One region of the Clostridium gasigenes genome, then DNA from elsewhere that is predicted to be linked to it. Evidence: a T-box and tRNA genes for the amino acid it is inferred to sense, from the RefSeq annotation. Region 1 holds a T-box; the other regions hold tRNA genes.
The links. The T-box of region 1 lies ahead of asnS (asparagine--tRNA ligase). A T-box ahead of a tRNA ligase gene usually reads a tRNA of that ligase, here a tRNA-Asn.
Positions count from the first base shown of each region.

Region 2: it encodes a tRNA-Asn, which carries the amino acid that the T-box ahead of asnS (asparagine--tRNA ligase) is inferred to sense. The anticodon was not compared.
Region 3: it encodes a tRNA-Asn, which carries the amino acid that the T-box ahead of asnS (asparagine--tRNA ligase) is inferred to sense. The anticodon was not compared.

Region 1 is NZ_CP071376.1:1,074,643-1,076,923, forward strand. It holds gene J1C67_RS05330 (metallophosphoesterase family protein) at 1-516, shown strand, start outside; gene J1C67_RS05335 (cytochrome b5 domain-containing protein) at 554-946, opposite strand; T-box leader at 1,039-1,355, shown strand; gene asnS (asparagine--tRNA ligase) at 1,420-2,281, shown strand, end outside.
Region 2 is NZ_CP071376.1:788,724-791,004, forward strand. It holds gene J1C67_RS03800 (polysaccharide deacetylase family protein) at 101-1,048, opposite strand; tRNA gene J1C67_RS03805 (tRNA-Asn) at 1,314-1,388, opposite strand; rRNA gene J1C67_RS03810 (23S ribosomal RNA) at 1,441-2,281, opposite strand, start outside.
Region 3 is NZ_CP071376.1:3,236,142-3,238,422, reverse strand. It holds gene J1C67_RS15180 (hypothetical protein) at 223-1,227, opposite strand; tRNA gene J1C67_RS15175 (tRNA-Asn) at 1,364-1,435, opposite strand; gene J1C67_RS15170 (hypothetical protein) at 1,495-2,163, opposite strand; gene J1C67_RS15165 (hypothetical protein) at 2,165-2,281, opposite strand, start outside.

The DNA of each region.
Region 1 (2,281 bases):
AACTATGATGCCTCAGTTGTAGATGGAGGATTTACTTATATAAGAGATACGCCTATAAACTCATTTGCGCTGCCTTGGGCACTTTCCGAGATTAGAGTTTCAAACAAATATTTTCTTAGTGGATTACCAACTACATTAAAATATAATTTTGAAGGTGTTAAAGTTGAATTTGTTCATGGAAGTCCTAACTCTATAAATGAATATCTTTTTGAAGATGGTCCTAATACAAAAGAAATTATGAAAGATTTTTCATCTGATGTTTTGGTATGTGCACACACACATATTCCTTCACTTAAGAATTTCGATGAAAAGATTTTTGTAAATGTAGGTAGTGTAGGAAAACCTAAAATTGGTCGTCCGAATGCCACTTATTGTATTTTAGATATAAATGGCCCTAATGATATAAAAGTTGAATTTGAAGAATTGGAATATGAATACAAAAAAATCGTTAAAGACTGCGTAATGCTCAATTTCCCTGGAAATATTGTTAAGTCTTACGAAACAGGCCAAGAATAAACTAAAAGCGCCATTAAGCGCTTTTAGTTTTAAGTATCTATTGTTTCAAGGTTCCTACAAGTCTTAATTTCCCCAAAATTTCTTTTTTCCCCGAATGACAACTATTATAAACTTCCGTTAAATCACTTCCAGCTAATATTCCAAAATGAACCCCACCCTTCCAAACATCAACATCACCTGTATCATAAACACTTCCATTAATAATAACATAAGCTGGCATTCCATCCTTGCCATTATATTTAGCTACTTCCTCTAAAGTAAACTCTTTCACCGCTCTTTTAGAAACAGCTAAGTAACTAATTATCTCGTCACTAACCTCACCAATTCGCTTTACTATATTATTTCTATAATCACTTGGATAAGTTGATAAAATTCCTTTTAAAATATCTAATTCTTCAAATTTTTTTTCTAATATATTTTCTTTTGTCATATAACCCTCCAATAACATATTATAGAAGTATATTATGTTTAAAAGTTGCAAATGTTATAGAAGTAGTGTAAAATCTTAAGAAATATTATATTTTTATTACTATGAAGAGAAGAGTACCTATATGGAAGTAGTCTTAGCGAGTAAGGATTGGTGAGAGCCTTATACGAAGCCTTTAGCGAATAACATCTCTGAGTTTCTAACCGAACAAGTGAAAAACGAATCACCATTTGCTTATGTCAAAGGTGTAAGTTCGACTAACAAAATTAAAATTTTTAGTCTCACTTAAGTAGGCTTAGACGGATTCAAACCGTTATTAATTGAATGACATTATTGTGTCAATTTAAGTTGGTCATGTTTTTAATATGACAATTTGGGTGGTACCGCGAAAAATATACCTTTCGTCCCAGGATCTATGTGATCCTTGGGCGAAAGGTTTTTTTATTTTAAATTATTATATCTTATAGGAGGCAATTATGGAAAAAGTAATTTTAATTAAATCACTTTACAGAAATTCTGAAGAACATTTATCAAAAAAAGTCAAAATATCAGGATGGATAAGAACTCTAAGAGCTTCAAATGCATTTGGATTCATCGAAATTAACGACGGTAGTTTCTTTAAAAACGTTCAAGTTGTTTTTGATAACAAATTAGAAAATTTTAAAGAAATATCAAAATTACCTATAAACTCATCATTAACAGTTATAGGTACACTTATAGCTACTCCGGATTCAAAACAACAATTTGAAATTCAAGCTACAGAAGTTATTGTTGAAGGTATGTCACAATCAGATTACCCACTTCAAAAGAAAAGACATAGCTTTGAATATTTAAGAACAATAGCTCATTTAAGACCAAGAACTAATGCTTTCTCAGCAGTGTTCAGAGTTCGTTCTGTAGCTGCTTACGCAATCCACAAATTCTTTCAAGAAAAAGGATTTGTATATACACACACTCCAATCCTAACTGGTAGTGATTGTGAAGGTGCTGGAGAAATGTTCAAGGTTACAACTCTTGATTTAGATAAAACGCCAAAAACTGAGGAAGGCGCTATAGATTATAGCAAAGATTTCTTTGGTAAAGAATCTAACCTTACAGTATCAGGACAATTAAATGCAGAATGTTTTGCTTTAGCATTTAGAAATGTTTATACTTTTGGACCTACTTTCAGAGCAGAAAACTCAAACACAGCAAGACATGCAGCTGAGTTTTGGATGGTAGAACCTGAAATAGCATTTGCTGATTTAGAAGACAATATGGAACTTTCTGAAGAAATGTTGAAATATGTTATAAGCTATGTTATGGCTGAATGTCCAGAAGAAATGGACTTCTTCAACC
Region 2 (2,281 bases), 290 kb from region 1:
TGCTTTTATATTAACTATACTTTATTTATTATTTTTTTGAAAATGCTTGAAACTTAGCATCACCTGATATTAAAATAGAGACGCATAAAATGCGTCTCTATTATTTTAATGTCTTAAATTCAAATCCTTGTGATTTTAAATAATTTATTGCACTTTGTAGATATTCTACAGTATTCTTTTTCTCATCAGTATCATGCATTAATACTATTAACGTATCATAATCTGACATAGTTTTCTTTAAAGTTTCTAATAATTCCTGTGGATTTTTTGGTTTACCTTCAGCATCTCCATTAAGTGAATTCCAATCTGTTTGATAATATCCTTTTGCTTTTAAAGCTTCGTTAAGGGGTGTAACCCCATACCATGTCCCATATCCACCCGGCATTCTAAGTACTCTTGTATTAAAATCCCGTCCTAAAATACCTCTTAAAAGCTGTAAATTCATATCCATATCATTCATAAATGCTTTTACATCTATAACACCATTTGGATATAAAATTTTATACTTATGTGAATATCCATGATTTGCTATGGCATGTCCGCTTTTTGCCATATGCTTTAATATTTTTGGAGCTTTATGATTACTTTTAATTGAACTACCAAGAACAAAAAATGTAGCTTTAACACTATTCCTATCAAGTATATCTAATATTTGAGTAGTTACTTCTGTAGATGGCCCATCATCAAATGTTAAATAAACAATTTTCTTTCCATCTTTTCTATTGAAATTCCATTTATGCATAGTTTCTGGTAATACTATTGATGCATCATCTGCATTAATATCCTTTTCCAATGGTAAATATCCTGAATTATCTAAAACTACTTCTTTTGAGATTTCTTCTGTTGCTTCTGTTGTATTTTTATTCTCAGTTTCTATAGTTTCTGCATTCGCATCAACTATATTGGCTTTTAATCCACCTGAAAACATTGTTACTCCTGCTAAAGAAACAATTATTAATACTATTAATAATATGAATATTTTTTTATCTCTTATCATACTTTTACTATGCTTTCCACGACTTCTCATTTTTACCCCTACTTCTCTCATACTATTTTATTTGTTATACTATTTTTTTCTTATACTATTTTATATTAAACATCTTAATATAATTATATATGCCTATTATTTTTAAATGATTACAAATATAATACTAAATACTACAAATAAGTTACATTTTAAATTTAATATACCATATTTATGTAAATTTTAACATATATTTTTATAATAATCTTTATATAAATTATTAATATATTTTTTTGCAAAAAAAAAGACAAGAATTTAATTCTTATCTATATTATCTATAGTAATAAAATGGCTCCGCGAAGAGGATTTGAACCTCCAACCTATCGGTTAACAGCCGAGTGCTCCACCGTTGAGCTATCGCGGAATATTATAATACAGAGAATGTTCTCTGAAAATTGCACATGAATTATTGTAAATTGGTCAAGCCCTCGACCTATTAGTATCAGTCAGCTAAATATGTTGCCATACTTACACCTCTGACCTATCAACCTCGTGTTCTTCAAGGGGTCTTACTAGCTTATGCTATGGGAAATCTCATCTTGAGGGAGGCTTCACGCTTAGATGCTTTCAGCGTTTATCCCGTCCCGACTTAGCTACCCAGCGATGCTCCTGGCGGAACAACTGGTGCACCATAGGTCGGTCCATCCCGGTCCTCTCGTACTAAGGACAGCTCCTCTCAAATTTCCTACGCCCGCGACGGATAGGGACCGAACTGTCTCACGACGTTCTGAACCCAGCTCGCGTGCCGCTTTAATGGGCGAACAGCCCAACCCTTGGGACCTACTACAGCCCCAGGATGCGACGAGCCGACATCGAGGTGCCAAACCTCCCCGTCGATGTGGACTCTTGGGGGAGATCAGCCTGTTATCCCCGAGGTAGCTTTTATCCGTTGAGCGATGGCCCTCCCACGAGGTACCACCGGATCACTAAGTCCGACTTTCGTCCCTGCTCCACTTGTAGGTGTCGCAGTCAGGCTCCCTTCTGCCTTTGCACTCTTCGAACGATTTCCGACCGTTCTGAGGGAACCTTTGAGCGCCTCCGTTACTTTTTAGGAGGCGACCGCCCCAGTCAAACTGCCCACCTAACAATGTCCTGTCACCAGTTTCATGGCGTCCAGTTAGAACCTCAGTACTGTCAGGGTGGTATCCCAAGGATGACTCCACCAAGGCTAACGCCCTAGCTTCCCAGTCTCCCACCTATCCTGTACAGACAATACCGAAATTCAATGCTAAGCTACAGTAAAGCTCTACGGGGTCT
Region 3 (2,281 bases), 1.9 Mb from region 1:
CTCTAAGCTTATTTTACCTAGGAACCAGGATAAACCATGGAACCCAAATAAATTCTTAGAGTTTTGAAGTATCACTTCATCAGTGTTCTTTTCAGCATCAATTTCACTTAAACCAACATCTACATAATATTTTTTAAGATAGTGATAAAGTAACCATTTGTTACGTTCGTCATCACTATTAAACTCAAATTGTATTTTCACTTTACCACCTGTTTAATTAATTTATAGTATATTATATAACTTACTACCTCTTAACTTTAAAGTTATAGTATCACTTCTTTGTTTATCTACTAGTAAAGTGAGCTCTTCTTTACAATGCATACAAGCATCAAATGAATTTCTCGTCAAATTTATAATATCAAGAACTTCAATACCCTCTTCAATTTGCTTCATTATAACATACTTACAAAGACTCTCCCCCTCAGTTGTACCCAATTTTTCACCCATTAGTTTATATATTTCTGACGATTCTGGTTTACTCATATATTCACCCTTCTGTGTAATAAAAAATTGACTATATTCATTATCATTAGTCAATCTTCCATTTTTTCTTAAAATCGCCGACCTTAGCTCAGCATACTTCTTTAAATCATAAGCTAAGTTGTCCGGCAAATCCAAAGTAACTCCATTTATTGATATTTTATTTAATTCACTATCATAATCATTTTTTAAAATAGTTGGTATAACTATATTTTTTATTCCTGTGTACATTACCAATTTAATTATTACCGCTGAAATAAATAATCCAGCTATTTTTTTATGACTATTCTCTGTTTCATAATTGGAAACACTATATTTATTAATACTCTCATTACAAGCTTTCAGTAATGAACTAAACTCTTCTTCACCCATAATTTCTTTTAAGTCAGTTTGATTTAATTTCAATTCTTTACATTTATCATCTACTTGTTTGTTCAATTTCACTACTTCTATTTTACTATCAAAAATATTATTTTTGATTCCTTCATCTTTTCCGATATAAGCAAAGAATTGTTTAATTACAGAATAAAAATTATCAATAGTACATTTATATTTTACCCCGTATTTATGAACATAATATACTATACTCTTCAGTATCTTATCATCATCTATTCCTTTTAAAGTTTCTTTGTAATTCTGACTACTAACACCACACTCATTTTCAAGGAACTCTATAAAAACACTAAGTTTTCTCTGATAAGTTATTTTTGATTTATTATTAGTTTTATCAATAAAATCTTTTTTCAAACCATTTAGCACAATACATTTCACCTCTCTCAAATATTACCATTCGATAAAGAGGTTCTAAATCCTTTAATTAGCAGTTTAAATTTTGTCAATATACTCACAAAAGGGTTGCAAACCAAAAAGAGGGTGTATTAAGCGGATTAGGAGTGATTTGAACCTTCAACCCACAGGTTAACAGCCTGTCGCACTACAATTACGCTACTAATCCATATAAAAGAGAACCCTATTTCTAGAGTTCTTTTTTATATTTATTTATTTTATATTAACTCAACTAACTGATTTTTTAGATATTTTTTTACTAGTAGATTCATAAGTTACTTCTAATCTACTTATTTCACTAACTTTTATAGCAACATGGCTATTAATTGATCCTTTATCAATAAACATTTTTTTATGAAGTCCACTATCACCGTATTCATACGTTTCATAATTTTCTAATATTATGAAACTTTCTTCATACTTCCCTTTAAAATCAAATTTTATAAGTGCTCCATCATATACAATTTTCTCTTTATTCATATAAATTTTTACCCAAGTCCCCTTCTCATAATCTATAAGTTCACGGAAAACATTACTCGAATTATTTCTATTTATACCTAATTGTATCATTTTCTTACTCCAATACTCAGATTTTAGAAGTATAGAAACAAGATAACTTAATGTGATTGTTAAAATATATATGATTAATTGTACAGATTTCATTATCATACTAAAATTTGTTTTACAAAAATAATTAAATATGTTAAGTAAAAATATAGCTATAGAATTAATTATAAAGCTTAACATAATATATTCAAATATATTATTTTTAATTTCTCCCCCTTTTATATTAAATACATATCTATGTACTTGAATATAAATATATCCTGGAACAAAGTTAATAAAAATGTTTGGTAATACATCTATTATTGCTTGTATCTCATCAGCTTTTACCATGTTATTTATTTTTTTTACTATTTTCTGTAATAGTGCCCGGCCTTTTAGGTCTATCGTATGAAGGACTAGGTCCGCATTCAAGCCCAAAATCTAATGATCTCTTCTCAAGAGTACCATT